4 regions of the Moorella naiadis (nom. illeg.) genome follow, and region 3 is predicted to be linked to each of the others. Evidence: riboswitches for the same ligand, from Rfam matches in the RefSeq annotation. Region 3 holds a riboswitch; each other region holds the start of a gene.

Region 1 (7,553 bases), on a different contig from region 3:
GTAAGGAGTCCAGGACGCTCTCCATGCGGTGGGTGAGGGTGGCCAGGCGGTTGAAGCCCATGGAGGCCGAGGAGCCCTTCAGGGTGTGGGCCGCCCGGAAGATGGTGTTCAACAGGTCTTGGTCGCCGGGGGTCTGCTCCAGCTGGACGACGGCCTCGTCCAACTGTTGGAGCTGTTCCTCGGCTTCGTCCAGAAAGACGCCCAGGTATTGGGACATGTCCAGGTCGCTCATTTGCTCGCCACCCCGGCGGCCACTTCTTGCTGCAGTTCGCGCTGCTCGCTCTCCCGCAGCACCCGGTCCAGGGCCAGGAGGATAATCAATTTGTCGTTCCACTTGCCCACGCCCTTTAGGTAGGCGACGTCGATGCCGCTGATCATGGGCGGCGGCGGCTCGATGCTGTCGGCCGGCAGGCGCAGGACCTCCGAAACCGAGTCGACGATCATGCCCACCGTCATCTCGCCCAGCTCGACCACCATGATGCGGGTATTGTTGGTAGCCTCGGCGGCAGGCAGGTGGAAGCGTTTATGCATGTCGAGGATGGGGATAATCCGGCCGCGCAGGTTGATGACCCCTTCGACAAAGGCCGGGGTCCGGGGGATCTCGGTAATGGCCTGCAGGCGGATAATCTCCTGTACGTGGTTAATCTCAACGCCGTAAGTCTCGCCGGCCAGCTGGAAGACGACCAGCTGGACTTCCGGGACCGTTTCGGCTGCCATATGTAAATCCCACCTTTCTATAGAAAAAAGAGAAGAAAAAAGAGAAAGAAGAGCCTTTCGGTGACTCGGAAGCAAGATGTACTTACAGGAAAATTCTGCGTCCGGGGTCCGATTCCTGCAGGTGCGGAAATATTTTTGCCAGGATAGCAGCCGCCGTGCTGGTAAATGCTATTTTAGTAGAGCCTGTCCCCGCCAAACCCGCAGCGGTTACTGTAAGTATCAACCATTCTTAGTAGGAGTCTATTTGCGGAGGGGGTGAGCAATTATGCCCCAGGTTAAATGCCGGGTGGCCAACTGCATCTACTGGCAGGACGGCGCCTGCAACGCGGAAAAGATCAACATCGCCGTCGAAGGGGTGCCGAACAACTCCAGCGCCCACAACGACCGCGATACCGAGTGTGAGACCTTCCAGGCCCGGGCCTAGGCGGGGGCCAGACCGGCAAGGCCGTTATCCCCGGTTAGCCCGGCAAAACGACAGCCAAAGTTGAAGTCAGGGGAACACCGCCCCTTTACAGTTTGAACCGGGCGATGGCCGCCTCCAGCTGACCAGCAGCGGCTGCCAGTTGCCCGGCGGCCTGGCTGATCTGGTCGACGGCCGCCGTCTGCTCTTCCGTCGAGGCCGACACCTGCTGGGTGCTGGCCGCCGCTTCCTCGATGCCGGCGGCGATACTCTCCACCCGCTCCTTGACCTGGCGGGAACCGGCGTACATGTCCTCCGCCTTTTCCGCTACGTTCTTGATCCTGGCTACCATGGTCTGGATGGCCTGGTCGATGGCGTTGAAGGCCTTGCCGGTGCGGGCCACCACCTCAGTGCCCTGCTGGACATCCTTGGAGCCTTCGGCCATGCTGGTGACCACCCGCTCCGTCTCCCGCTGGATCTCCTGGACCAGGCCGACAATCTGCTTGGTAGCTTCAGCCGATTGCTCGGCCAGCTTGCGCACCTCTTCGGCGACTACGGCGAAGCCCCGGCCCTGTTCCCCGGCCCTTGCGGCTTCAATGGCTGCATTCAAGGCCAGGAGGTTGGTCTGCTCGGCAATGCCGGAAATGACGCCGACGATCTGGCCGATTTGCTGGGAACGATTCCCCAGTTCACCCACCACCCGGGCCATGCTATCCATCCGCTGGGAAATAGCCGCCATCTGGTCCGTAGCCTCGGCCACGGCCCGGCTGCCTTCGGTAGCTTTAATCGCCACCTGGTCGGAGGCCGCCGCCATTTCCTCGGTGTCGCGGTGGACTTCTTCGACCCTGACCACCTGGCCGTCGGTGGCCGCCGCCGTTGCGCTGACCTGCTGGGCCTGGTCTTCCGCCCCTTTAGCCATCTCCTGGACGGTCGCGGCCACCTGGCGGGCGGCCTCCCCCACTTCCTGGGACATGCGGGCTAGGTCCTGGCTGGCCGCGGCTACCTGGCCGGTCATATCGCGCACCCGACTGATGACCTGGCGCAGGTTGTCGCCCATGGTGTTGAAGGCTGTGGCCAACCTGCCGATCTCGTCTTTACTGGCCACCTGGAGGGGCTCGGCGGTAAGATCGCCGCCGGCTACCCGATCGGCGTAGGCCGCCACCTGGCCCAGGGTCTTACCCACCATGCGGCTGATAAACCAGGCGATGAACAGCCCCAGGAGCAGGGTCAGGAGCAAGCCGGTCAGCAAAGTCGCCCGGGCGCTGGTGAGGGCCGCGTTTAATTGCTGCTCCGCCGCGGCCGTACTTTCCACAATGGTTTTATCCATATGATTGCCGATGTTGTTGACGTTGTCCAAGGAGGCTCCCATCTGGAAGCTCAGGATGGGCAGGGCCGCCATGCGGTCTTGCTGGCTGACGTTGACGATGCTGTTATGGAAGGTATCGCTAAAGCTCTTGGCCGCCTGGCTCATGGCCGCCAGGTAACCGGCCACCTGGCTGTCGAGTTTTTGATTCTCCAGCTGGGCTCGAGAATTTTCGAAACGTTTCATGGCGTCGTCAAAGCCCATGACGTGGGTCTGGGAGCCGTTGATTATGTAATCGGTAGCCCGGCGGTAGGCGTCCCAGATATCATTGCTCATCTCGTTAAAAAGCATGTTCTGGTTATGCAGCGTCGTCGCCTGCTGGTATAGATTGGCCACCTTTATGAGATTGAAATTGACGTAAACGACTACGGCGACAAAGATGGCGATCACCAGGCAAAAGCCAGCCGTCAGCCTGGTCCCCAGGCGCCAGCGGCTGAAGAAGCCGGCCCGCGCTTTACGCGGGGCTGCCGGGGTTTTCTCTTGCCCTTTGGCCTGGGGCTGCTGCGGCTGCTCTGGTTCCTGTCCCGGCTGGCCTATCAGTCCCTGCGGCTGCCGTTCCTTCTTTTTAAACAGTTTTAAGCCCATAAAAATTCCTCCTCCGGTTTGGACGAAATATAAAAAGGGCTACCCGGTGGGTAGCCGTTCCACCCGTGGTAACTGGCTGTCCTGGCCCTTGGTCTGGGCTGTAGACCCTCTAGTTTTGCGCCCCTACCTTTCAGCAGGTTTGCCCTTTCGGGGAAATTTTCCTTTTTTCGCCTTAATTATACCGCAGGAAGGGCAGGATATGCAAGATATACCAGGGAAGAAATTGGAGGTGGGGTAATTCGCAGGCGGCGCCTAACGGTATCTCCCAGCGGTACCGGACCTTATGGAGTTTTACCGGCAGCGATGAGTTCCGACACCGTCACTAGTTCGTAACCCTGGTCGCGCAGGTCTTTAATCAGCTCCGGCAGGGCGACCAGGGTGCCAGGATGGGCCTCATGCAGGAGGACGATGCTGCCGTCGTGAACATTGGCCAGGACCCGTTTAAGAATGGCGGGTGGTCCGGGGTTGGACCAGTCCCGGGGATCGACACTCCAGGTGACGGTGCGCTCATGCAAATCGCCGGCCGCGGCCAGGAGGTTGGGCCCCATGGCGCCATAGGGGGGCCGGAAATACTTGACCGGCTGGCCGGTGATCCCGGCCAGGGCGGTGGCGGCCCGGTTTAAATCATCCCGGGCCGCCTCCCGGGATACCTTACCCAAGTTGGCGTGGCGCCAGGAGTGACTGGCTACCTCATTGTTGCCAGCCAGGACGGCCTGCACCAGTTCCGGGTGGGCCGCGGCCCGGCTGCCCACCATAAAAAAGGTGGCCCGGGTCCCCATAGCCGCCAGGACCTTCAGATAACGTTCCGTCCAGCCCGGGGTCGGGCCGTCGTCAAAGCTAATGGCCACCCGGTGCCCGGCCCCGGCCACCTGGCGCAGGGGCTGGGGGTTTTGCTGGGGCTGCGGGTCAGTGGCCTCTTGGGACTGCTGAGGTGGGGCCGCGCCAGGAGTAAAGCTGCCCTGGGGCGCGGCAGCAGGAGGCTGGTCGTTCGGGGCGGCCGGCGATGAGGTTTGGGTGTCAGGTTTGCTGGCCGCCGGGGTGAGGGGTACGATAAGCGCCGGTGGTACGCTGACCGTCAGATAGCTGCCTGGTAAACGGTGGCCGCTAGGGGTACTGTAAGTGTTCCCGGCCGGCCGGGCCAGGCTGTCGCCGCCGGCAGTCAGGACGACGGCGATCAGCCCCGCCAAGGCTGCCAGTTGCTCCAGGCTCAGGATTAACGCCGGCCAATCCGGCCGCCAGGGATGCCTGATCACCCTGGACCCCCAGGCCCAGCACTCCACCACGTATTTTACTACCTGGCTCATTTCCGGTCGCCCCTTTTTGGTCTTTCCTATGATTAGACGTTACCCGGAGTTATTTGTTCCGCAAAAAAGGGCCAAAAATGTTGGAATTTAGTTTACCATAATATGTTAGAACGGTTAGCAGGGCTGGAGCCGGCACAATTTCATAACGGTAATAACGCTGGATATAGGCCAGGGCTTGCTGTAAATGTTCGGCTCCGGCGGCTCCTTCCAGGCTGAGCCAGAAGGTTGCGCCGCGGTTATAAACGGCCCGGTGGTAGGTCTGATCGCTGCCGTACTCTTCCAGAGGCAGGTTGATGGGATCGCTGCTGCCGGCAGCCAGCCGGGTGATCTCGGCCAGTTTCGCCTGGTAGAGGCCGGGGTCATAGCGCCGGTAAAAGAGCAGGGTGCTGTACTCGGCCAGGCCCTCGTCGATCCAGGCGGCCTGGTGTGTATCATTGCCCACCAGGTTGTACCACCACTGATGGGCTACCTCGTGGACGACCACGGCCGGGCTGTAGGGCTTGCGATTACTCAGGAGAATCAGACCCGGGTATTCCATGCCCATCAGGTTATCAAGGGGGACAAAGGCTAGATGGAAGTAGCTGTAAGGGTAGGGGCCGTAGACCTCCTGGAAGAATTCCAGGGCCTGCCGAGCGACCTCCAGGGCCGCCCCTGCCGCCTCGCCCCGGGCCGCGGCCACCAGTTGGACCGCCCCCGCCTGGCAAGCGGTGAAGCGCCAGTCCGAGGCGGCAGTAAAGGCAAACTCCCGCACCGGCTGTTCGCTGTTAAAGGACCAGTCGGTCCATTCTCCCTTCGCCTGGCTGCCGGTAAGGCGGGCACTGGCCAGGACCTGGTAACCGGTTGGTAGGGAAAGGCGCACCCGGTAGTAGGCGGCAGATGCGAAATAGGGGTCGCCGTAGGACGTTCCGGCCACTCCGGCCCAAGAGTCGCCCTCTTTAGGAGCCAAAATGGGATACCAACCAGATACCTGGCTCAGCTCCCCGGACCGGCCCAGGCGGTTATTACCCGGCGGCACCGTGGTTTTAAAGGTTAGGGCCAGGGAAAGGGTCTCCCGGGGGGCCAGGACCCGGGGTAAGGGTACCTCCAGCTGGCCTTGCCTTTGGCGTACGGCCACCGGCCGGTTGTTGACCACTACCCGGGTAACCGTGGTGGCGGCGCCATTGCCAAAGGGGGCGTTGGCCGGGAGGTTGAAATAGAGCCGGCGCAAAGGGGCCAGGTAAGGGTTCTGGTAGGCCAGGAGAAGTTCACCCTGGATTATGCCTTTTGCCGGGTCGTAGCTGGCCTGGAGATCATAAACTGGGTGGTAACGAAAATGGAAACCGCTGTCAGCCTGGATGGGGGGGAGGCGCAAGTCGGGGGCCGCCGGGCCGGACCAGCTCTCCCCGCCCCTGCCAGGGAAGATGACGCTGGCAGCACCAGGAACTATGACCCTATCAGCACCAAGCTCAGCAGTTTGGCCCTCCCGGACCTCGCCTGCCGTCCTGGAAGCGTCGCCGGTCGAACCGGCGCCGTTGCCGGCAGTAGTGTTGTCAGCAGTTCCACCCCCAACAGTACCGTTCCCCGCATCGCCCGCCGACATGCCCAGGACCTCCAGAGCCAGGGAGAAGGGGATATAGAGTTTGCCTTCTATTAGGAAAGGAGCTGCCGCCAGCCGCCGGGGGACGCCGTTGACAGTAGCCTCCCGGCTGCCGGCGGTGACGGTCGCATTCACACTACCTCTAAGGACGCCACGGCCCTGGTACCAGTCAGCACTGCCCCCGGCCAGGGGTAAAAAGTCCCCGGCGGAAACCATAATCTGGCTGCCGGCCTGACCTGTAGCTACCAAAGGCGGCACGTCAAGGACTATTTGCTTAAAGGTAGCGTCCAATGGGATCCTGACCGGCTTCGGGTCGGCCCGCAAAGTGGCCCGGAGATTAGTGAAGATGACTATGATGCTGAGACCTAAAATTATCAGTCCCAGAATTCTCTTAGGCAAAGGCTTCACCGCCTCGCCCTTTATTTCGACAGCAGAATCCTTTCTCCTGCCGGGGTAGCGAAAAGTAGCGTCTCTACTTACGCGCAGCGGCGGCGTCCAGGGCAGTACGCATAGGTGTCTCTACGAAGAACATAATAAAAATAGGAGTGATGATCATGGGCATCTGGCGCACCCAGAAAATCGAAGACTTAAAGCAGGAGGCCCGGGATAATCAAGGCCTCAAGCGCAGCATCGGCACCCCGGAACTAATCGCCCTGGGGGTTGGGGCGATTATCGGCTCCGGCATCTTTGTCCTGACGGGGGTGGCCGCCGCAAATTACGCCGGCCCGGCCCTGGTCTTCTCCTTTCTCATCTCCGGCCTGGCCGCCGGCCTGGCGGCCTTGGTCTACGCCGAGATGGCGTCCGCCATCCCGGTGGCCGGGAGTGCCTATACCTACGCCTATGCCTCCCTGGGAGAGATCGTCGCCTGGCTCGTCGGCTGGAACCTGGTGCTGGAGTACCTGGTGGCCTCAGGGGCTGTGGCCGTAGGCTGGAGCGGTTACGTCACCGACATGCTGGCCTCCATCGGTATCGCCCTGCCCCGCTCCCTAGTTACTTCACCCCTGGGCGGCGGCCTGGTCAACCTGCCGGCTATATTGATAACCGCCATCATGACCGGCGTCGCCATCGCCGGTACCACCACCAGTGCCCGGACCAATAAGATTATTGTCGGGATTAAGCTGCTGGTGATCCTGGTCTTCCTGGCCTTGGGCATTCCCCGGGTCAACCCGGCCAACTGGCACCCCTTTCTCCCCTTTGGCATCGCCGGGGTCGTCCATGGGGCGGCCATTATCTTTTTCGCCTACATCGGCTTTGACGCCGTGGCCACCGCCGCCGAGGAGGTCCGCGACCCGGCCCGGGACCTGCCCCGGGGGATCATCGGCTCCCTGGCCCTGGCCACTATATTATATGTCGCCGTGACCATCGTTCTGACTGGTTTGACCCGGTATGTCAATCTTAATACTCCCTCCCCGGTGACTACCGGCCTGCTGGCTGCCGGCGTCCGGGGGGCGTCCCTCATCGTGGGCATCGGCGCCCTGGCCGGCCTGACCAGTGTACTGCTGGTGACCATCTTCGCCCAGAGCCGGGTGTTTATGGCCATGGGTCGCGACGGCCTGCTGCCGCCCCTCTTCACGAAGGTCCACCCCCGTTTTAAGACTCCCTGGCTGA
Region 2 (7,553 bases), on a different contig from region 3:
AGGGTGGTTATTCTGGGTGCCGGGGGCGCCGCCCGGGCGGTAGCCTTCACCCTGGCTGCGGCCGGCTGCCGGCGCCTGGTCATGGTCAACCGGACCCTAGAACGGGCCCGGGACTTGGCTGCCGCCCTGGCGAGAGCCGGTTTCTCCGGGACCGCCACCTTTGAACTGCCAGGAACCGGCTGGCCAGGAGACCCCGAAGCAGCAAGGGCCGGAGAGCCGGCAACCGGGTTGCAGGCTGAGGTGGCGACGGCCCATCTGGTGGTTAATACTACCAGCCTGGGTATGTGGCCACGGGTAGAAACAAGCCCACTGCCCCCTGGCTGGCTGCAGGCCGGGCAGTGGGTCTACGACCTGGTCTACAACCCCCTGGAGACCCGTTTCTTGCAGGAGGCCCGGCACCAGGGTTGCCGGGTTGTCGCCGGGCTGGACATGCTCCTTTACCAGGGAGCTGAGGCCTTTACCCTCTGGACGGGTAAAGACGCCCCCATAGCTGTCATGCGGCAAGCCCTGCAGGAAGCTGTGCCTGCTACCGTCCCGGGCGGCCCGGTAGCCCGGCTGAACGAGGACAGCCAGCCAGGACGGTAAAAAGGAAATTGGTGCTGGGATACCAGCATTAAGAGGGGAGAAAGAATGCCATGTTACGTTACCTGACTGCCGGCGAATCCCACGGCCGGGGTTTAAATATAATCATCGAAGGCCTGCCGGCCGGGGTGCCCCTGGTGGAGGAAAATATCAATACCTGGCTGGCCTGGCGCCAGGGGGGCTATGGCCGGGGCGGGCGCATGGCCATTGAACAGGACCGGGCGCAGATCCTGGCCGGGGTGCGGGGCGGCCTGACCCTGGGCAGCCCGGTTGCCCTCTTGATAGCCAACCGGGACTGGGAAAACTGGCAGGAGATCATGGCCCCGGGGCCGGCAGCCCGGGCGGAGAAAGTGGTAACCCGGCCGCGACCCGGTCATGCGGACCTGCCCGGGGGATTAAAGTACCACCAGACAGACCTGCGTAATATCCTGGAGCGGGCCAGCGCCCGGGAGACGGCGGCCCGGGTGGCTGCCGGGGCCGTAGCGGTGGCCCTGCTGCAGGAGTTGGCCATTAATCTGGCCTTCCACGTCGTGCGGATTGGCCCTGTTGCGGTGCCCGGTCCGGTTGCCTGGGAGGCCGCCTGTCGTTCCCTGGAGTCGCCGGTCTACTGCGCCGACGGAGAGGCGAGCCGGGCGATGGTGGCGGCCATTGAAGCGGCGCGCCAGCAGGGCGATACCCTGGGGGGAACGGTGGAGGTTCAAGGCCGGGGGGTGCCTGCGGGCCTGGGCAGCCACGTGCAGTGGGACCGGCGCCTGGACGGCCGCCTGGCCCAGGCCCTGATGAGCATCCCGGCCATTAAAGGGGTAGAGATCGGCGCCGGTTTTGGGGTGGCCGCCCTGCCGGGCAGCCAGGCACACGATGCCATTGCCTACCGGGAAGGACAGGGCTTTTACCATCCTACCAACCGGGCCGGTGGCTTGGAAGGGGGTATGACCAACGGGGAAACCCTGGTTATCCGGGCGGCCATGAAACCCATTCCTACCCTCAGGCACCCCCTGCCCAGCGTCGATTTCCTGTCGAAAAAGCCGGTCACAGCCAGTGTGGAACGCTCGGATATTTGCGCCGTGCCGGCGGCGGCGGTAGTAGCTGCGGCGGCCGTAGCCTTGGTCCTGGCCGGGGCCATCCTGGAGCAGTTCGGCGGGGATTACCTGCCAGTGCTTAAGGAACGGCTGGAGGATTACCGGCGCTACCTGCATGACCCCCACGGGGGCAGCTTTAAATAAACCGCTAAAGGGGGATGGGGATGCCGGGCAATATTGTTCTAATCGGCTTCATGGGCAGCGGTAAAACAACTGTCGGCCGGCTGCTAGCTGCCGATCTGGGCTGGTACTTTTTAGATACCGACGCCCTGGTGGAAGAGCGGACGGGCCTGCTGGTGAAAGAGATCTTCGCCAGGGAAGGGGAGAGCTTTTTCCGGGAGATCGAGATGGAAGCCGTAGCCCGGGTGGCTGCTGCCAGCCGGGCCGTTATTGCCACCGGCGGCGGGGCCGTCCTTTCCAGGGTCAATGTCCAGCGCCTGCGACAGGGTAACCGGGTCGTCTGGCTGCAGGTACGGCCGGAGACAGCCCTGAAGCGGGCTGGTATTACTGGCGACCGCCCCCTCCTTCAGGGACACGGGGTAAAGGATATTGCCGACCTGTGGCAAAGGCGAGAGCCCTACTACGCCTTCGCCGATCTTTACATTGATACTGACGGTAAGGATGCTATCGCCGTAGCCGGGGAGATAAAGGAGGCTTTAAAGACGTGGCTGGCCAGCTTACCGTAGACCTGGGTGAACGCAGCTATGAGATTTACTGCGGCTCCGGGCTCCTACCCAGAACCGGTTTCTATTTACATACCTTGGACCTGGCGGCCCCCTGCCTGGTGGTGAGTAACGCCACCGTGGCCGGCTTATACTGGCCGGCAATTGAGATCAGCCTCAAGGAGGCCGGCTTCCAGCCTCACCTGGCCCTGGTGCCCGATGGCGAGGAGGCTAAGAGCCTGGAGGTGGCGGCAGGGCTCTATAATGCCGCCCTGGATGCCGGTATCGAAAGGCGTGCCGCCGTTATCGCCCTGGGGGGCGGCGTCGCCGGCGACGTCGCCGGTTTTATCGCCGCTACCTGGTTGCGGGGGGTGCCTTTCATCCAGATACCCACTACCATCCTGGCCCAGGTGGATTCCAGTGTCGGCGGTAAAGTGGCTGTCAACCACCCCAAAGGTAAAAACCTGATCGGGGCTTTTTATCAGCCGAGGATGGTCCTTGCCGATACCGACGCCTTGACCACACTGCCGCCGCGGGAGATCCGGGCCGGCCTGGCTGAGGTCATCAAGTATGGGGTTATCGCCGACGCCGGTTTCTTCGCCTACCTGGAAGAGCACCTGGACCAGGCCCTGCGGGGTGATAGAGGGGTCCTGGAAAGCATCATCCTGCGCTGCTGCGCTTTAAAGGCAAAGGTAGTAGCCGGGGATGAAAGGGAGAAGGGCCTGCGGGCGATTTTAAATTTTGGCCATACTGTGGGCCATGCCGTCGAGGCGGTAACCGGTTTTAATACTTACCGCCATGGTGAGGCGGTGGCGATGGGTATGGTGGCCGCCGCTAGGATGGCCGTCCAGCGGGGGATGTTTTCTGCTGCCGAGACCGGGCGCCTGGTGCGCCTGCTGGAGCGGGCCGGCCTGCCAGTAACTATGCCGGCACTAGATCCGGCGGCCTTCCGGGCAGCCCTGGGCCACGATAAAAAGATCGCCTGGGGGCAGCTGCGGATGATCCTGCCGGAAAGACTGGGCCGGGTGCAGATTACCCCCATTGCTGTTGAGGAAATAATGGCGGTTCTTGGCCTGGGGAACCCCGGCGCGAAGGAAGGCTGAGGGCATCTCACCTCTCACCTCCCCCATCTCATATTTCATTTCGGAGGGGAGTTCTATGGACGGTCGCCGGCGCCTGGGGGATCTGTTATTAGAAGCCGGGATGATCACCAAGGAACAGCTGGACCAGGCCCTGCAGGAACAGAAACGCAGTGGGGAACGCCTGGGTAAGGTCTTGCTGCGCCTGGGATTTGTCACCGAAGCCAATATACTGGAGGTCCTGGAATTCCAGTTAGGGATTCCCAAGGTGGTCCTGGCGGACTACCACCTGGACCCGGAAGTCGTCCGCCTGGTGCCTGAGGGCCTGGCCCGGCGTTACCAGGCTATTCCCATCCGCCTGGACGGTAACCGCCTGCTGGTGGCCCTGGCCGACCCCCTGAACCTCCTGGCCCTGGACGACCTGCGCCTGGTCACCGGTAAGGAGATTATGCCGGCTATCGCCGCCGAGGGCGAGATTACTGCCGCCCTGAGTAACTTCTGGCAAAAGGAAGGCCTGAGGGTTAACAATGAGGTGGCCGTCGCTGCTTTGGAGACAGCCAGCAACCCAGGTTCCCCGGATACCACCGGGCTTACCGCTGGGACTGGCAGTGGTGCCCCGGCCGTTCGCCTGGTCAATAACTTTATCCAGCAGGCTATCCAGGCCCAGGCCAGCGATATCCATATCGAACCCCAGGAAGGGGAAGTGCGGGTGCGCCTACGGGTAGACGGCCTGCTGCGCGAGGTGTCCCGGTTGCCCCTGGGCGTTTTAAACAGCCTGATATCCAGAATCAAGATCCTGGCCGGGATGGATATTGCCGAAAAACGGCTGCCCCAGGACGGCCGCTTCCAGTTTACGCTGGACGGGCACAATGTCGACTTGCGGGTTTCTACCCTGCCGACAGTTTATGGGGAAAAGGTTGTTTTGCGCCTGCTGGATCAGGCGGCCATGCTCCTACCCCTGAACCGGCTGGGGTTTCTGCCTGCCGTTCAGGAACGCTATACCAGCCTGGTCCGGAGTGCTTACGGTATGTTATTGATTACCGGGCCAACGGGGAGCGGTAAGACGACAACCCTGTACGCCACCCTCAATTCCTTGAGTTCACCGGAGAAAAATATCGTCACCATTGAGGATCCGGTGGAATACCTGCTGCCCGGTATCAACCAGGTGCGCGTCAACCCCAGGGCCGGGCTCTCCTTTGCTTCCGGCCTGCGCTCCATCCTGCGCCAGGACCCGGATATCATCATGGTCGGGGAGATTCGTGACCGGGAAACAGCCGATATTGCCGTCCGGGCAGCCACTACCGGTCACCTGGTCTTCAGCACCCTGCATACCAACGACGCTGCCGGGGCGATAACCCGCCTGCTGGATATGGGCATCGAGGCTTACCTGGTGAATTCCTCCCTCATCGGGGTGGTGGCCCAGCGATTGGTGCGCCAGATCTGCCCCCGCTGCCGGGAAACCTACCGGCCCGAGCCCGGTACCCCGGAGCGCTCCTGGCTGCCGGAGAGGGAGGAGCTCTGGCGTGGCCGGGGCTGTGAGGCCTGCCATTATACGGGTTACGCCGGCCGGACGGCCATTCAGGAGGTCCTGGTTATGAATGAGGAACTGCGGGGCTTGGTGGCCGCCAAGGCACCGGCAACAGCCCTGAAGGAGGCGGCTGTAGCCGCCGGTATGGTACCATTAATAGAAGATGGGCTGGCCAAAGCCCGCCAGGGAATAACCACGGTAGCCGAAGTGCTGCGGGTTTCCCTGGGGGGCCTGTAAAGGGGGATGTAGATGCTCGATATAAAAACCATCCTAGCGGCCGCTGCCGCAGCCGGGGCCTCCGACGTCCATCTCGCCGTTGGGTTGCCGCCAGTCTTCCGGGTCAACGGTGAACTCCAGGTCCAGCACCAGTGGGAGCCCCTGGATGGCGGCATAGCAGAGAGCTTAGTCCGGCCAATGGTGGGCGAGCGATGGGAGATATTTCAGGAACAGGGCGAAATCGACCTGGCCTATTCCCTGCCGGGGGTAGGCCGTTTCCGGGTCAATGTCTTTCACCAGCGGGGCAGCACCGGGGCGGCCATCCGCCTGATCCCCAGGGTGATTCCAGATCTAAACTCCCTGGGTTTGCCGCCGGTGGTAGGGGAACTGGCGGAGCGCCGGCACGGCCTGGTCCTGGTAACGGGACCGACAGGTAGTGGTAAGTCCACCACCCTGGCGGCCCTGGTAGATAAAATCAACCGGGAACGTCGCTGCCATATCATTACCCTGGAGGACCCCATTGAATACCTGCACCAGCACCGATTAAGCATCGTCAACCAGCGGGAGGTGGGTTCTGATACCCACTCCTTTGCTCGGGCCCTGCGGGCCGCCCTGCGCCAGGACCCGGATGTCATCCTGGTGGGGGAGATGCGCGACCTGGAAACCATCGCCACGGCCATTACCGCGGCGGAAACCGGCCACCTGGTCCTAGCCACCCTCCATACCAGCAGTGCCATCCAGAGTATCGACCGCATCATCGACGTCTTTCCCCCCCACCAGCAGGGCCAGATCCGCATCCAGCTGGCCGATACCCTGGAAGGGGTGATTACCCAGCAGCTTTTACCCCGGGTTGACAGGGTCGGCCGGGTGGCGGCGGTGGAGAGCTTGATTGCCACCCCGGCAGTGAGAAACCTCATTCGTGAAGGCAAGACCCACCAGTTAGTATCCAGCCTGCAGACAGGAGCCCGCTACGGCATGCAGACTATGGATGCCGCCCTGCGGCAGCTGGTAGAGCGAGGTGTCATTGCCGGGGATACATAAGTTGAAAATTAAATTGAGGTTAACACCCACTGGCTGGCAGGATTTTGGGTTCTGATGGCGAATAAAGGATCATTACCCTTGCTTAAGGGCAAACCCGGCGAAAGCCGGGGGCGCAAAGCTACGGGCCTGTAGACCTGTCTATGGCCGCCGGGCTGCCGGGGAAGCTATCTCTTTCCTTGCACCCGGGGGCTTTTTTTGGAGGAAGAGCATGACCTTTACTTACCGGGGGCGGGATACACGTGGGGAGGTGGTGCAGGGGGCCGTAGAGGCCGCTAGCCAGGAAATGGCCATCCGGGAGCTGCGCGGCCGGGGTATTTTTATCACTACCTGCCGGCCGGCCGGTGCCGCCAGGGGTGAGGGGTGGAATTGGCGGCAGCTGCTGCGGCGGCGGGTGAGCCGCCGTGACCTGGCTCTTTTCTGCCGTCAGCTGGCTACCATGCTGGGGGCTGGCCTGCCTATCGTCTCGGCCCTGCAGATCTTGCAGAAGCAGACGGAGAACTCCACCCTGCGGGAGAGTACAGCTGCCCTGCTGGGAGAGCTGGAGGCCGGCGAAGCCCTTTACCGGGCCCTGGAGCACCAGCCGCGGGTCTTCCCGCCGATTTTCGTCTACACAGTAGAGGCCGGGGAGCTGGGCGGCGCCCTGGATGAGACCCTGGAGCACCTGGCGGAGCACCTGGAACGGGAGCACGAGGTGGAGGAAAAGGTCAAATCAGCCCTCACCTACCCGGTGGTGGTAAGCCTGGTGGCGGTGGGGGCGGTGATGTTCCTCCTGACCTATGTCCTGCCGACCTTTCAGAACATGCTGGCCAGTATGCAGGTACCCCTGCCTTGGCCGACGCGACTGGTCCTAGGGATGAGCAGCGCCATGCGGCGGGCCTGGCCGGTACTGCTGGTTATCCTGGTGGTGGCTACATATGGTTTCTGGCGCTGGCAGCAGAAGCCGAACGGGCGTTACCAGCTGGATCGTCTCCTCCTCCGCCTACCGGTTTTCGGGCCCCTTATGCAGAAGACGGTGTTATCGCGCTTCAGCCGCACCCTGGGGACCCTTATCCACAGCGGCGTGCCGGTCCTATCCGCCCTGGCAGTCGTCCGGCGCACGGCGGGCAACGCTGTGGTAGCCGGGGCTGTAGCCAGGGCCGAAGAGAGCGTGCGGGACGGCCAAAGCCTGGCAGCACCGCTGGAAGCCAGCGGCGTTTTCCCGCCCATGGTGGTGGAGATGGTTGCCGTGGGCGAGGAGACGGGAGCCCTGGACGCCCTGCTGGCGAAGATCAGCAACTTCTACGACCGGGAAGTGGGGGAGACGGTGACCCGGTTGTCATCCATGATCGAGCCCCTACTTATCCTGACCCTGGGGGGGATCATCGGC
Region 3 (7,553 bases):
GGATGATCGGTATTCCCCGCCTGACTAACTGGACCTGGCTTTATATCATGATCGTTTTCACCGTGCTGGTAACGGTTAACTTAATTAATTCTAGCCACGGACGAGCCTGCGTGGCCATCAGGGAAAATGAAATCGCCGCGGAAACCATGGGGATCAATACCACTTACTACAAGGTCCTGGCCTTTGCCCTGGGGGCTTTTTTTGCCGGCGTTGCCGGCGCGCTTTATGCCCATTATTTTTTCCTGATTCAACCAGTTACCTTTACCTTTTTCCGTTCCTTTGACATTCTGGTCATGGTGGTTTTCGGCGGTTTGGGCAGCATAACCGGTTCCATCATTGCTGCGGCGGGCATTACCCTCATTAATGCCGCCCTGCAGCAACTGGCGGTTTTGCGGATGGTCATTTACGCTGTCCTCCTGGTGGTGGTAATGATCTTCCGTCCCCAGGGGTTAATGGGTAACTGGGAGTTTAGCCTAGACCGGTGGCTGAAGAAAAGGGGTGCGGCCAGTGGCCCTGCTCGAAACTAAGGATTTGACCATTTCCTTCGGGGGTCTGACGGCGGTAGCCAACGTGGATCTCGCCCTGGATGCGGGGGAGCTGGTCGGTCTCATTGGCCCCAACGGCGCCGGGAAGACGACCATCTTTAATCTCCTTACCGGCGTTTATCGCCCTACCAGAGTGGATATTATTTTTACCGGCCAGAGTTTGGTGGGGTTAAAGCCTTACCAGATTACCCGGAAAGGTATTGCCAGGACGTTCCAGAATATTCGTCTCTTCAGTAACCTGAGTGTCCTGGATAACGTGCGGATAGCCTATCACTGTCGTAACCATTACGGGGTCACCAGTGCCATCCTGCGCCTGCCCTCTTTTCACCGGGGCGAGGAGGAGATCCTCAAGGAAAGCGAGGAACTGCTGCGGGTATTCAACCTGGTCGCCTACCGGGCTGAAAAGGCCCGCAACCTCCCCTACGGGGAGCAGCGCCGGTTGGAGATTGCCCGGGCCCTGGCCGCCGGGCCCAGGCTCCTTTTGCTGGATGAGCCGGCCGCCGGGATGAACCCCCAGGAAACCAGGGAACTGATGAATCTGATCGGCTGGATCCGCCGCGAGTTTGGGCTGACCATCCTTTTGATCGAACACGACATGTCCCTGGTCATGGGTATTTGTGAACGCATTTACGTCCTGGATTACGGCCAGGTTATCGCCGAGGGATCCCCGGAGGATATCCGTACCGATGAACGGGTAATTGAGGCTTATCTCGGCCGGGAGGTGAATGGCGATGCTCCTCAAGGTTGAGAATATAGATGTCTACTATGGAGCCATCCATGCCCTGAAGGGGATTTCCCTGGAGGTTGAGGAAGGCGAAATTGTTTCCCTGATTGGCGCCAACGGCGCCGGTAAAAGTACTACCTTGAATACCATCTGCGGGCTTTTACGCCCGCGTAATGGCAGCATTATCTACCAGGGGCGGGATCTCAAGGGCTTACCGGCGCCGGCCATTGTCCAGATGGGCATCTCCCAGGTACCCGAGGGCCGGCGGGTCTTTCCCAACCTGACAGTGCAGGAAAACCTGGAACTGGGCGCTTACCTGCGCCGGGACCGGGAAGGTATCAGTAAAAGCATGGCCGAGGTTTTCCAGCATTTTCCCCGCCTGCAAGAGCGCCGGAAGCAACTGGCCGGCACTTTAAGCGGCGGCGAGCAGCAGATGCTGGCCATCGGCCGCGCCCTCATGTCCCGGCCCCGCCTCATGCTCCTGGATGAACCCTCCATGGGCCTGGCCCCACTGCTGGTGCAGGAGATCTTTAATATCATCCGGGCGATTAACCAGCAGGGAACCACCATTTTGCTGGTAGAACAGAACGCCAACATGGCCCTCAGCGTCGCCCACCGGGGTTACGTCCTGGAAACCGGTCGGATTACCCTGCAGGGTAAGGCCAAAGAACTGGCTGCCAACGAGGCGGTGCGCCGGGCCTATCTGGGCGGGTAGGAAAAGGGACCGCCTACCAATCCGGCCAGCTAAGGGCCATGATGACCATCAATGGCGCCACTTCTGGCACACCGGCGCCAGCGGGTACACGTGCCAGCTTAGCTAGATTACCAGTACCTTGACGGGGTATGTCCGGGGATTGTATAATGTCCTGGGGGTGGATCGGGCCTGGTGGCTTGCCTGGACTTCAAATCCAGCTGGCGCGCGGCGAACCCGGGCGCGGTGGGTTCGATTCCCACACACTCCCGCCAGTTTTTAGGAGGGCAGCTTTAATGCTGCTATTTTCTTTACAAAAGGACCCTGGCCGTATTATAATGATTAACATGATGGGTTGCTTCAAATAAATTAAATTTTGATTACCGTCGCCGCCAGGCAAGGGAAATAGGAGGTGAATATATTTGGCCACCATCACCAAGGAAATGAGTATCACGGAAGTTGTCAGCAAATATCCCCAGACTGTACCTGTGTTTATGGAGCATGGCATGGGTTGCCTGGGTTGCGCCGCGGCTCGTTTCGAGAATATCGAGCAGGGAGCACTGGCCCATGGCATTGACGTTGATAGCCTTATTACTGCCCTGAATAAGAAAGTGTCACAGGTGGCTGAATAGGAAGGCAATCAAGGATCCAGGGAATCGCTCTTTGCCTAAACGTAAAGGGCGATTTTTTTGTAGTACGGAGTTTTAACCGGGGGAGGAAAAATCATGATATACTCGCCGGACCGTACCTTTAGCGAACTGGTGGTAGCTTTATCGACTATCCTGGACATTGAACAAGAAACGAAACTCTATCACGCCTGGCGGGTAGCCCTGGTGGCCCAGGAACTAGCCCGGAGAGAACTGCCTGAACTGGCGAACCGGGTGTTTTATGCCGGCCTGCTCCACGACCTGGGCGCCATAGGCTTGGACGATCACCTGGTCCACCTTGTCGTGAAACCGGAAGCCAGTGGTAACCCGGCGATTTTGGACCACCCCCAAAAGGGCGCGGTCATGGTAGCGGCCATTCCCGGCCTGGGGGACGAGGCGGCAGCCATGATCCGGGATCACCATGAGCGCTGGGATGGTTCCGGTTACCCCCGGGGTATTAAAGGCCAGGACCTGGCCCCGGGAGCCCTGATTTTAGGCCTGGCTGATGAGTTGGACCTGGTTTTACGCGCCCATCCCGGCGCCCCTTGGTCTAGCCTCAGGGGTACACTTCTCAGGAAGGTTAGAGGAGGGTTTCCCCCGGAACTTCTGGCTACCCTGGACAAACTACTGCAGGGGCCCCTTTATGGGGAAATAGCCACCAACGTGGCCCTGGAATTAAAGATGTTCCAGGTTATAATGGCTCTACCGCCGGTTAACTTCCAGGTACAGGATCCGATGAAAATAACTATCGACCTCTTTGCCGGCATTATCGACGCCAAACATGCCTATACTGCCGGACACTCCCACCGGGTGGCGGCCTATGCCTTAAAACTGGCCCGCTGTCTGGGGTACGGGGTAGAGGAATTACAGCGCTTGGAGATTGCCGGCCTGCTGCACGACTTTGGTAAGATTGCCGTACCCCGGGCTGTTTTGGATAAACCAGGGCGCCTGGACAGGGATGAACTGCAGGTCGTGCGCCGTCACCCTGTCCGGACCATTGAGTTATTAAGCGGGGTGAGCGGCTTGAAGGACCTGGCCAGGGATGCCGGCTTGCACCACGAACGTTATGATGGTAAAGGTTATCCCTATGGCCTCCATGACGGCGAGATTCCAGCTGGAGCCAGGATTATTGCCGTTGCCGATGCCTTTGATGCCATGACTTCCAACAGGCCCTACCAGTGGACGCGTACCCCCGCGGAGGCCGTCCAGGTCCTGGCCGGAGGTGCCGGGAGCCAGTTTGACCCGAAGATTGTAGGTGTCGCCTCGTGCCTGCTAACATAACCTACATAGTCTGGTACAAACCGGATAAACCGCAGTGGAAGGCGAGGGATCAGGATTATGCACTCCTTACGCTGGAGAATCACCCTGAACTTCGTAGCGCTACTTTTCTTAACCTTGCTGGGGGCCTATCTTTACCTCCACCTGGTCATCCTCAATGCCTTGAGCCTGCCTCTGCTTCCTCCCTTCCAGGCGGGGCCCCTGGCCGGCAAGCTGGAAGGGGAGCTCTTAAAGGTCATGTTCCTGGTTTTCCTGTTCCTGGCTGGAGGCACCTTTATCCTGGCCGGTGGTATAATCACCCCCCTCAGGGCTATATTGCCCCTTACCCGCCGGATTGCCGCCGGGGACCTGGAACAGCGGATTGAGATACAGAGCGATGACGAGGTAGGTTTATTAAGCCACCACTTAAATGTTATGGTGGAAAACCTGCGCAATAATTTCCGGGAGCTAGCGGCCGAACGTAACCGGATGGAGGCTATCCTGGCCAGTATGACGGACGGCCTGGTAGCCGTCGATCAGGTCGGCAGGGTGATTATGGTGAACCCGGCAGCTGAGGAAATGATCGGCAAAAAAGGCCCTGAAATTGTGCATAAATACCTCCTCAAGGTTATCCGTAACCATGAGATTGATGAAATGGTCAAGGAAATCCTGGCCAGCGGCCTGCCCCTGGAACAGGAGGTCAGGCTCTTCCCCACTACCAGCCAGTTATTTAAGGTGCACGGCATGCCCATTACCAGCGAGCAAGGCCGGGTGGTAGGTGCTGTCCTGACCATGCGTGATATTACCACTATCCGCCACCTGGAGCAGATGCGGACGGAATTCGTGGCCAATGTCTCCCATGAATTACGTACCCCCTTGACTTCAATCCGGGGATTTGTCGAGACATTACTGGAAGGCGCCCTGGAAGACCCGGAGGTAAGCCGGCGCTTTCTGGGCATCATTAATAACGAAGCCCGCCGCCTGCAACAGTTAATTGAGGATCTCCTGGCCTTATCGCGGTTGGAGAACCAGCCCCAGCGCCAGACTTCGGACCGGGCTGACCTGGCGAGTACTCTGGGACGGATCCTGGCTACGGTAACCCCCCTGGCCGGCGATAAAGGCGTTGACCTGCAGACGGAAATCCCTGAGGGTATACCGGCACTGGCTATTAGTGAGAGTTATTTGAACCAGGTGTTGCTTAATCTTATTGATAATGGGATTAAGTATACCCCGGCTGGGGGGAGGGTAATGGTGCGGGCCATCCCGGAAGGGGATGTAGTTCAGGTAGAAGTGGAAGATACCGGCATTGGCATTCCACCCGAAAGCCTGCCCCGGGTGTTTGAACGCTTCTACCGGGTGGATAAAGCCCGTTCCCGGGAAATGGGTGGTACTGGCCTGGGATTGGCTATCGTCAAACATATCGTCGAATCCCATGGCGGGAGCATCAATGTGACCAGCAAACCCGGACAGGGTAGCTGTTTCTTCTTTACCCTTCCGATCGCTAACGGGGGAGGGGAGGCGGAATAAATTACCGGGAAGCGCAGAGCACCTGGGAGTCAGGCCCCGGACGGTAACAGGCGGATTATTGATAACAAGGGGCGGGTAACCCTGCCGGCCCAGTTACGCCAGCAGTTGGATTTATACCCCGGCGCTGAAATTGAGTTTCTGGTGAAGGAAGGCGGGGAGTGGTATCTGCGGCGGGCCGACTCCCAGCCAAGTTGCCGTTATTGCGGCCTGCAAGTAGATCTGGTAACCATCGGTAGAGATACCCTTTGTCGCCGGTGTGCGGAGAAGTACTATCGGGCCCTGGCCCAAAAACTGGGCCTGGGAGAGGTGGGAGCAAGTGGGAATTTAAACAACAAGAAAGGGAAATTGCGTTAGATGTCGAAGTAAAGCTTAAAAAGCATATTTTTTTGTAACCAGGGCTGCTCAAGGGTAAACCCGTCGAAAGGCGGGGGCACAAAGCCATGGGTCTAAGGCTTCCCCATTGGAGAAACTGGCGGGAAGCTATGATCGCCAGGCTGCCGGCTCGTAGTGGCGGCATAGTCTTGTTGAGGAGCAAGGCTTTTTTTATTATCTGACGGATCGGCCCTGGGGGGAAGAGGATGAACGTTTCTTGGAGTGGCAGGAGATTAAGTTTTGGCTGGGCCGGCTGGCAGCCCATTCCCCCTTTACCTACCGGCATTCTCTGGGCGTAGCCGCCCTGGCACTGAACCTGGCTCAGACCTGCGGTTTAGAGACAAATAATTGCCAGGCTATTTATGAAGGAGCGCTGGTACATGATGTTGGTAAACTAACCATCACCAGCTCTATCCTGAACAAGAAAACCCCCCTGACGCCGGAGGAGTGGCAGGTTATCAGGAACCATGCCCGGGCGGGGGTTAAGCTCTTGGCCTCTACCAGCACCAACCGGATGGTACTGGAGCTGGTAGCCTATCATCATGAACGCTGGGATGGGCGCGGCTATAATGGTATTAAGGACGTGCACATCCCCCTGGGAGCCAGGATTATCGCCTTAGCGGACGCCTTTGAAGCTATGACTTCCTCCCGACCCTACCAGCAACCTCGCCCGCTAACAGCAGCCTTAAAAGAAGTTGAAGATAACGCGGGAACCCAGTTTGACCCGGAACTGGTGCCGGCTTTTTTTACCATGATCCTGCGACTGTTAAAAAAGAATAACCGCCTGGCGTCGCAAAGGGGCTTTGAAAATTAATCTAACCTTAACAGGCCTGATATTGATTTTTAACAGTAATGAGTTATAATATCAGTGAAAGGAAGACCTGATTACCTTCAACCAGGTGTCCTCTGACCTCCTTAATATATACTACTTTACAGCCCAGATTTTCTGGGCCACTTTTTTAGGTCAGCAACTACCCTTACCAACCCAACGTTAATCCTGATTGACTAACGCCAAGCCGCGACGGGCGGTTACTGATCTGCCCCCCGGCCGACCCTGTGTTAGTATTAATCCCCCCTGGCGGATATTATTTATAGAAGGGGCAGCTTAAAATTAAAATAAAAGACCTTTAATATTAGATTAATAACCTGTTGCTATACTATAGAAGGACAAAAAGGATTAGCAAGAGGAAGCAAGCGTAAATAAGAAGGGAGTTGCAGCCAGTGTTATTTGAAGCCGATCTCCACACCCATACCATCGCCAGCGGTCATGCCTACAGCACTGTTAAAGAGATGGCCGCGGCGGCGGAAAAGCGCGGTTTAAAAATGATCGCCATTACCGACCACGGGCTGAAGATGCCCGGTGGTCCCCACGAATACTATTTTGGCAACCTGGCGGCCCTGCCCCGCAAGATTGGCGGCGTGGAAATTTTGCGGGGCGTGGAGGCTAATATCATTGATACCGAGGGGCACCTGGATCTACCAGAACGCCTCCTGGAGGAATTGGATATAGTCCTGGCGGGATTTCATGCCCTGACTGGTTTTGACGGTCGCTCCGTAGAAGAATATACTCGGGCCGTCCTGGCAGCCATAGCCAACCCCCGGGTCCACCTTATCGTCCATCCAGGCAACCCTGAGTTCCCCGTGGATATCGAAAAGCTGGTCCTGGCGGCGGCTAGTGAGCATAAAGCCCTGGAAATCAACAATAATTCCTTTAGCGTCAGCCGCCAGGGGAGCCTGCCACGCTGCCAGTTACTGGCCAAACTCGCCCAAAGGCATAAAGTGCAGGTAGC
Region 4 (7,553 bases), on a different contig from region 3:
CAGGAGGTTTTTATCCGGGTTTATACCAACCTGGATAAATTTCAGGGCCGCAGCTCTATCTATACCTGGATCTATCACATCACCGTCAACCTCTGCCGTGACTACCTGCGGGCCCAGAGCCGGCGGCGCCTGGAGCCGAATAGGTTATTGGAGGTTGCCGTCCCGGATGTTGAGGCTATGGCCCTGGCCAACCTCGAGTACCGGGAATTATGGCAGGCTATTTTACAGCTTCCTGTGACCTACCGCGAGGTAATCTGGCTACACTACTACGACCAGTTAAGCCTGAAAGATATAGCAGCTATACTGGACATTTCCCTGGCAGCGGTAAAGATCCGCCTATATCGCGCCCGGCAACGGCTGCAACAGGTTTTAAAGGTGGGTGACCAAGTTGAATAAGCATAAGGATCAACTTGAGGAACTGCTGGCCGGACTACCAACCCATACGCCGCCGCCCCTGGCCGGCTGGCACTTCTCAGCGGACCTGCGCCAACAAGTACAAAAGCGGGCAGCCTCATTACAGGACTCACCGCAGGACCAGATCCATCAAGCAGGCAACGGGGGGGGTTGCGGCGGCGCTATTCCCGGATTGACTATACCGGTACTGGCTTGCTCCTCCCCCAAGAAAGTTTCCCCGGGTCTCTTGTGCCGGTTACGGCATTTCCGGCCGGGCCTAGTTGCAGGCCTGATTGTAATATTTGTTTTGCTGGCCTGGTGGTATCGACCGTGGGATGGCAACTACTGGTCAGAGGTACCCGGCGGGCCGCCGGCGGGTTTCCAGGTCAAACCCATCCAGTACCAGTGGGTTAATCTGAATGACCCCTACCGGGAAGCTGTAGTCAGCATTGGCAGGGTGGCAGGCTCCAACCAGCTCCTGGCGGCTATAAGTAAACGACGGGAACCGGCGGGCTGGCAACTGATTTATACCCAGCCCTTGAACGCTTACCTGGTGCTGCCGGTAAAGGTAGTCCACGCTAACGCTAACCAGGTTACCCTGATCCTCATCGCTTATCAGGAACAGCAGGAGGAGGGTTACCGTTACCTAATCCTCAGCTTTGATGGTGAAAGGGTAATACCATATAACCAGTAACTTGGAGGTGACGTGCGTGTTGGCGATAGGGGTGAGACTGGTTCCCTGAGGGCGCCTTTGGGCGTGAGTATCAAGACTAAGGACAAGCACGGCCGCCTGCCTGCGAGCCGAAGGGTCGAGCTACGGCCGCGCCCCAAGCCGGGCGAGTTCGCTTCCAAGCATAAGCAAGCATAAGCAGGAAGAAAAACCGGACGGTGTACCGTCTGTTTTTTTTCACCGGGGCTGTAACCCCCCGGGCCTGGTTGACGTCTATAAGATTGTAATTATTTTTCTGGCGAGGTGGTTGCCTGTGGCAAAGAGATTATGGCTGGTGCTAGTTACTGTTTTCTGTACCCTGGGACTTCTCCTCACCCCCTTGTTAACGCCGGCCCGGGCCAGCAACGGCCTGCTGCTCGCGACAGATTTCCCGGGTATTGAAGTGCAGCCGGGAACTACTGTCACCTTTCCCTTGACCCTGACCAACAGTGGTGCGCCGCAAAAGGTGGATCTAAAGGTAGTCTCAGCTCCTAAAGGCTGGCCGACCTCTTTTAAAGGCAGCGGCATGATCGTCACCCAGGCCTTCGCCGGCAGCCAGCCGGCCAAAATCGACTTCCAAGTGGAAGTACCGGGCGACGCCCAGCCCGGCAGTTATAACTTTGTAGTCCAGGCCACCGGGGCCGGGGCCTCCTCCGAATTAACCCTGCAGGCAGTCATTAAAGAAGCTTCTGCGGGGGGTGATAAGATAACCACCGATTACCCGGTTTTAAGCGGTACCAGCAGCACTAATTACCAGTTCCGGGTAACCCTCACCAATAATGGTGCCCAGGAACGTTCCTACAGCCTGGCCGCCCAGGCGCCGCCGGGTTGGCAGGTAACCTTCAGCCCCGCCTATGACAGCAAGCAGATTGCCAGCCTGAGCATCAAACCAGGCCAGAACCAGGGGCTGGATGTCAACGTGAAACCGCCCCAGGATGTCAAGGCCGGTACCTATAATATTCCCATCCAGGCTACCTCCGGCAGCAGCAAGGCGGGGGTAGTATTAAAGGTCAACATCACCGGAACCTATAGCCTGGAGTTGACGACCCCCGACGGCCGGTTGAACGTCGACGCCCTGGCCGGTAGGGAGAGCCCGGTGACCCTGGTGGTCAAGAATACCGGTAGCGCCGACTTGACAGGCATTACCCTGGCGGCCAACGCCGCCAGCAGCTGGGCCGTGACCTTCAAACCCGATAAGATCGACTTGTTGCCGGCCGGGGGCAGCCAGCAGGTGACGGCCTTTATCAAGCCGTCTAACGAAGCCATTGCCGGTGATTATGTCGTCCGGCTCACGGCCAATGCCCAGGAGGCCAGCGGTAACGCCGATTTCCGGGTCAGCGTGCGGACCTCCACCCTATGGGGCGTTGTAGGGGTTTTGCTGATCTTGGCGGTAGTCGGCGGCGTGGCCTGGATCTTCCGGAAATACGGGCGGCGATAGCTATGGCGGCACAGGAAGCAGTTATTGTCACCCGCAACCTTACTAAGCATTATGGCAGCATCACCGCTGTCCAGGATTTGAACCTGGAAATCCAGCGGGGGGAGATCTTCGGTTTGTTGGGACCCAATGGTGCCGGTAAGACGACCACCATCCTGATGCTCCTGGGCCTGACCGAGCCGACCGGCGGCCAGGCCCTGGTGCAGGGTCTGGAAGCCACCCGCCATCCATTGGAGGTTAAAAGAATCATCGGCTACCTGCCGGATAACGTCGGTTTTTACGACGATTTGACGGCCAGGGAAAACCTGCTCTATACGGCCAGTTTAAACCAGATCCCTGCGGGTGTGGCCAGGCAGAGATTGGAAGCAGCCCTGGCGGAGGTTGGCCTGGCGGACGTCGCCGGCCGCCGGGTACGGGAGTTCTCCCGCGGCATGCGGCAACGCCTGGGCATCGCCGATGTAATCCTGAAAGACCCGTCGATCATTATTCTCGACGAACCCACCCTGGGGATTGATCCCCAGGGCGTCAAGGAATTACTGGACCTAATTGTCCGCCTAGCCCGGGAGCGGGGGAAGACCATCCTTATCTCCTCCCACCTTCTGCACCAAGTCCAGCAGGTCTGCGACCGGGTGGGAATCTTTGTCGGCGGCAAGCTGATAGCCGTAGGACCGGTGGCCCTCCTGGGGCAGCAGGTCATGGCTGGTAAGCTTCTGGAGGTTGAACTCCAGGCCGAGCCGGATAATAACGACCTGCTGGCTGCCCTGGAGGCCTTGCCCGGTGTGGCCGCCGTAGAACGTCGCGGTGCCTTTATCCGGGTGAGCTGCGCGGCCGGCGTTGATATCCGCCGTGAACTGGCCCCCTACCTGGCCGGCAAGGGATTTACCCTGTTCTATTTACGGGCCCGAGGTTATGACCTGGATGATATCTACCGCCAGTATTTCCAGGGTGAGGCGTTCACGGTGCACGCTGCCACTAGCTAATAAGGGATAGAAGCGACCAACGAGCTTTAATCTGGAACTGGCGTGACCAGTTCCTACAACCCTCTCACATCTCACCGCCAACATCTCACATCTATTCTGAGGGAGGTATACCATGGCACGCTGGCAGGATAGAGTAGAGGACTGGCTGGCCTGGTGGCGGCAGCAGGAGTGGTTCAGCGGCGGTCTGCGGGCTGTTTTCCAGAAGGAACTGGCTGATAACCTGGGCAGCACCCGCTTTACCATCCTCTTCCTCCTAGTGGCTATTGCCGGTATCAGCGCCTTTTATGTCGCGGCCCAAAGCATCCGCCAGGCGGTAGGTCAGGAGAATTCCCATTTTGTCTTCCTGCGCCTCTTTACAACCAGCGGCAGGAACCTACCGCCCTTTATAACTTTTATCTCTTTTCTGGGCCCGTTGCTGGGACTGGCCTTGGGTTTCGATGCCATTAACGGCGAGCACAATAAACGCACCTTGAGCCGGCTCCTGGCCCAGCCCATTTACCGAGATGATGTAATAAATGGTAAGTTCCTGGCGGGACTGACGGTTTTGGCCCTAGTCATTCTGGCCCTGGGATTTCTAGTGGCCGGCCTAGGACTCCTTTTGCTTGGCGTCCCGCCGACAGGGGAGGAACTGGGCCGACTCCTCATTTATCTCCTGGTGACTATTATCTATGTGTCTTTCTGGTTGAGCGTCTCCCTGCTCTTTTCCCTGTTATTCCGCCAGAATGCCACCTCAGCCCTGGCGGGCATCGCCGTCTGGCTCTTTTTCGCCCTCTTTGCCGGCATGCTGGTAGGCCTTATTGCCGACGGCCTTTTCCCGGCCAATCAAAACTCCCCGCCACAGCAGATCCTGCATAACGCCACTTTGAAGCAGGACCTGGGCCGCCTTTCGCCGACGACCCTTTACGATGAAGCCACCATCACCCTGCTCAATCCGGGGGTGCGCACCCTGGGGCCGGTATTAGTCCAGCAGCTGGAGGGGGCCATCCCGGGCAGCCTGCCCCTTGACCAGAGCCTACTCCTTATATGGCCCCACCTGGTCGGGCTGATCGCGGCTACCCTGCTTATTTTCGCCCTGGCCTATTACTTCTTCATGCGCCAGGAGATCCGGGCCGGGTGATGTTTGCTATTTTGCTATAATCTCTTTTCCCAGGAGACGGAGCGAAACGCAAGCGAAGCGAAGGGAAACCTAACCTGCCGGGGGCCTGAGGGGATTTCCACGGGTTATAGCGGCCGGCAGAATAAGAGAATGAGGACAGCAAAATTAGCTGCCCTCGTTTTTTATGATTATATTTACGGCTTAAAAATTTAATACAGGTTATTGGAGGATTTAGGTAAACTATGTCGAAATACGAAAAAAATAGTATCCAATAAAGGAGCCAAGGCAATGTTATATATCTCAATAAATACCATAAATTCCCTGGGGGGGGGGGGGGGGGATATTTTACCACCCCCACCAGAAAAAACAACTACCTTATAGTTATATTATCATCCCCCTCTTTCTCTTTTGCTATTTTTATCTATCTTGTGATTCCTCCAGCCTGTCTTGCGATCTGGGGCCGCAAGACCCTATCTTACCATATACCCCCTCCCCTCTTTATCTTCCAGGTGATTTATTACGTTTACGATCGTTACGCTCGCCACCATTCCTCTGATCAGGGTTGCCTTATTACCTTCAGCTGCAAGTGATAATTACCGCGGCTTACAGGAGGCAATGCCATGAGCAGAGGCCTATTGGAGATGGGAGTCACTAAAGTGCGCCTCAGCAGCAAAGAAATCTAACTGGAGGCAAATTTAATGGCTCATTTAATCTTACTGGTAGAAGATAATGAAGCTAATAGAGTGCTGTTAAAGGATATCCTGGCGTTGACCGGCAATGAGGTTTTAGAAGCCGTTAATGGCGAAGCAGCGGTCCAGCTGGCGCAAGAACAAAAGCCACAATTAATTTTTATGGACTTGCAGCTACCGGGTATTGATGGGATAAAGGCGACTAAAATCTTGAAACAGAATCCCAGCACCAGGGATATACCTATTGTGGCCGTTAGTTCTTATGCCTATGCAAGGGAAAAGCAACTTTTCCTGGCAGCCGGGGGCAATGTTTACCTGTCCAAGCCTATAGATGTTGATCTAATCTTAGCAACAGTGAGCCGGTTTTTGCCATGAAAGCATGAAAGATGGATAATATATAATTAATTTGCTGCCAGGCACTCAAGAAATTATTAGATATGCCGATGATTCTTTTTAAGAACCGCAAAGGGCAAACCCGACCGAAAGGCGGGGGCGCAAAGCCACGGGCCTAAAGCCTTGACAGGCTATGGCAGCCGGGTTGCCGGGTAAGCCATAGTGAAATTTTTTGGCGATAACGGGCAACCCGGGCTGAGGCGGGTTGTCCTAAAATTTTTATAGGGGGTATGCTGGATGAAGTATAAAAAATTAATCAGTACCCTGGCCATAACCGGCCTGCTCTTGCCAGCCGGCATAGCTTATGCCCTCCCGGGTAATGGTCATGACAACTATAGTCCTGGCCAATATACGGTAGTTACCGCTGGAGGGGCTAACTATGGGATTAAGGTTAAAGGGGAAGATAAACAATTAGAAGATGAGTCAGAAGATCAGACAACCGAAGCTCAAGATGAGACTAGAAACAGGAAAGAAACCGAACCAAAAGAACAAGAAATAAAATCGCAGGAGGGGGCCAGGACGAAGGAAGAAAAAGAAGTGCAAGGATACCTAGACAAGGAAATTTCCGGGCTCCAGGTTACCCCGGAAGCACAGGTGAGGGAAGAAAACCAGGTAAGGGAAGAAACCCAAAATGCCGGTCTGGTGAAATTTCAAGGTAGAATCCGGGTTAAGAATAAAGAAATAAAATTTGATGTACCGCCAGTGATTAAAGGAAACCGGACCCTTATCCCCGTCAGGGCGGTTACCCAGGGTCTAGGCGCGACTATCAATTGGGACGAGGCAACCAACACCGTAACTATAACAAAAAATGGAATTACAGTAGTACTTATGCCTGGAAGTACAGAAGTAACCGTCAATGACACCAAAATCAATTTGGATGTCCCCGCGGCAATAATCAGCAACCGTACTTTTGTACCCTTGAGGTTTCTGGGTGAGGTATTTAAAGATAAAGTGCATTATGATGCAGCAACCGGCAACATTGATATTGAAGAAGGCAACGAAAACGAGGCAGGACAAGGTACTGAGTCTCCACCACCTGGTACAACGGCGCCTGAAAGTCCGGTTAACAGCAGTCCAACTACTACGACAGTACCGACAAGTACCAGCCCCACACCTCCCGCAACAACAGGTACCAGTACGACAACTACTCCTTCCATCCCAGCGCCGACAACAACGACCTCCTCTTTACCTGCCGCATAAAGCGGCACAAATCCCTGCTTTTATCGCAGCGGGGATTTTTTTTGCTGTTGCAAAGCCGGGTAGCTTGACTTGGTTAAGGACCGCGTTTTTACCGGCGCAGGTAAAATTTTCCTTGACGATAAAAAGGGTAGCACCTATAATTAAATTGGTAGAATAGTGTCACTTTAGGGAGAAAAAAGTCGGTGGACGGTGCTTGGGGCCCCGGAGGTGCCACTATGGCCGAGGAATTGAGACACCGCCGGCAGCGGCCTTTATGACGCCGGGCGGCGTTTCCAGTAAAACTTATAGGTGGCGGTCCGAAAATGAAAAAGTATTTTAATTCCAGAGTACTAGTGAGCATTATAGTCTTGTTAATTATTGGCGTCATAGGCCAGACTTTCTGGCTGTATGAGCAAATGACGGAACTGGCCCGTCGGTATTACCAGGTAGGCCGGGAGAGTTATACGGCTTTGTACAACCTGAAGAGCATAGAAAAGCTGGTCATGGATATGGAAACGGGGGTACGCGGTTACCTCTTGACAGGCGATCCGGCTTTCCTGGATCCTTACAATGAAGCAAAGCAAGAGGTGCAGGATTATTACCAAAAATTGTCGGGGAATTTAAGCGGGGATGCCGCCTCCCGCAGTTACCTGGAGAGCATTAAACAAGAAATTAAGGA

What was found. Region 3 has a riboswitch for cyclic di-GMP ahead of SDD30_RS04685 (HD-GYP domain-containing protein). Riboswitches for the same ligand answer to the same signal wherever they lie in the genome.
Region 1: another riboswitch for cyclic di-GMP. It lies ahead of SDD30_RS13835 (methyl-accepting chemotaxis protein); the one in region 3 lies ahead of SDD30_RS04685 (HD-GYP domain-containing protein).
Region 2: another riboswitch for cyclic di-GMP. It lies ahead of SDD30_RS01500 (type II secretion system F family protein); the one in region 3 lies ahead of SDD30_RS04685 (HD-GYP domain-containing protein).
Region 4: another riboswitch for cyclic di-GMP. It lies ahead of SDD30_RS07710 (copper amine oxidase N-terminal domain-containing protein); the one in region 3 lies ahead of SDD30_RS04685 (HD-GYP domain-containing protein).

The regions. Positions count from the first base shown of each region.
Region 1 covers NZ_JAXGFQ010000026.1:23,581-31,133, forward strand. Annotated here, with positions in the region: gene SDD30_RS13820 (chemotaxis protein CheW) at 1-232, opposite strand, end outside; gene SDD30_RS13825 (chemotaxis protein CheW) at 229-717, opposite strand; gene SDD30_RS13830 (DUF1540 domain-containing protein) at 983-1,141, shown strand; gene SDD30_RS13835 (methyl-accepting chemotaxis protein) at 1,227-3,065, opposite strand; cyclic di-GMP riboswitch class I at 3,130-3,219, opposite strand; gene SDD30_RS13840 (polysaccharide deacetylase family protein) at 3,347-4,369, opposite strand; gene SDD30_RS13845 (M1 family aminopeptidase) at 4,419-6,344, opposite strand; gene SDD30_RS13850 (amino acid permease) at 6,500-7,553, shown strand, end outside.
Region 2 covers NZ_JAXGFQ010000002.1:36,742-44,294, reverse strand. Annotated here, with positions in the region: gene SDD30_RS01530 (shikimate dehydrogenase) at 1-585, shown strand, start outside; gene aroC (chorismate synthase) at 636-1,805, shown strand; gene SDD30_RS01520 (shikimate kinase) at 1,826-2,347, shown strand; gene aroB (3-dehydroquinate synthase) at 2,326-3,426, shown strand; gene SDD30_RS01510 (GspE/PulE family protein) at 3,482-5,167, shown strand; gene SDD30_RS01505 (type IV pilus twitching motility protein PilT) at 5,180-6,187, shown strand; cyclic di-GMP riboswitch class I at 6,265-6,347, shown strand; gene SDD30_RS01500 (type II secretion system F family protein) at 6,396-7,553, shown strand, end outside.
Region 3 covers NZ_JAXGFQ010000005.1:67,364-74,916, forward strand. Annotated here, with positions in the region: gene SDD30_RS04645 (branched-chain amino acid ABC transporter permease) at 1-527, shown strand, start outside; gene SDD30_RS04650 (ABC transporter ATP-binding protein) at 508-1,293, shown strand; gene SDD30_RS04655 (ABC transporter ATP-binding protein) at 1,277-1,984, shown strand; tRNA gene SDD30_RS04660 (tRNA-Sec) at 2,138-2,235, shown strand; gene SDD30_RS04665 (DUF1858 domain-containing protein) at 2,404-2,592, shown strand; gene SDD30_RS04670 (HD domain-containing phosphohydrolase) at 2,686-3,888, shown strand; gene pnpS (two-component system histidine kinase PnpS) at 3,946-5,391, shown strand; gene SDD30_RS04680 (AbrB/MazE/SpoVT family DNA-binding domain-containing protein) at 5,449-5,745, shown strand; cyclic di-GMP riboswitch class I at 5,789-5,893, shown strand; gene SDD30_RS04685 (HD-GYP domain-containing protein) at 5,981-6,577, shown strand; gene SDD30_RS04690 (phosphatase) at 6,985-7,553, shown strand, end outside.
Region 4 covers NZ_JAXGFQ010000009.1:45,081-52,633, forward strand. Annotated here, with positions in the region: gene SDD30_RS07680 (sigma-70 family RNA polymerase sigma factor) at 1-396, shown strand, start outside; gene SDD30_RS07685 (hypothetical protein) at 389-1,087, shown strand; gene SDD30_RS07690 (NEW3 domain-containing protein) at 1,377-2,540, shown strand; gene SDD30_RS07695 (ABC transporter ATP-binding protein) at 2,543-3,517, shown strand; gene SDD30_RS07700 (ABC transporter permease subunit) at 3,630-4,634, shown strand; gene SDD30_RS07705 (response regulator) at 5,312-5,677, shown strand; cyclic di-GMP riboswitch class I at 5,761-5,848, shown strand; gene SDD30_RS07710 (copper amine oxidase N-terminal domain-containing protein) at 5,981-6,895, shown strand; partial or broken gene SDD30_RS07715 (CHASE3 domain-containing protein) at 7,291-7,553, shown strand, end outside.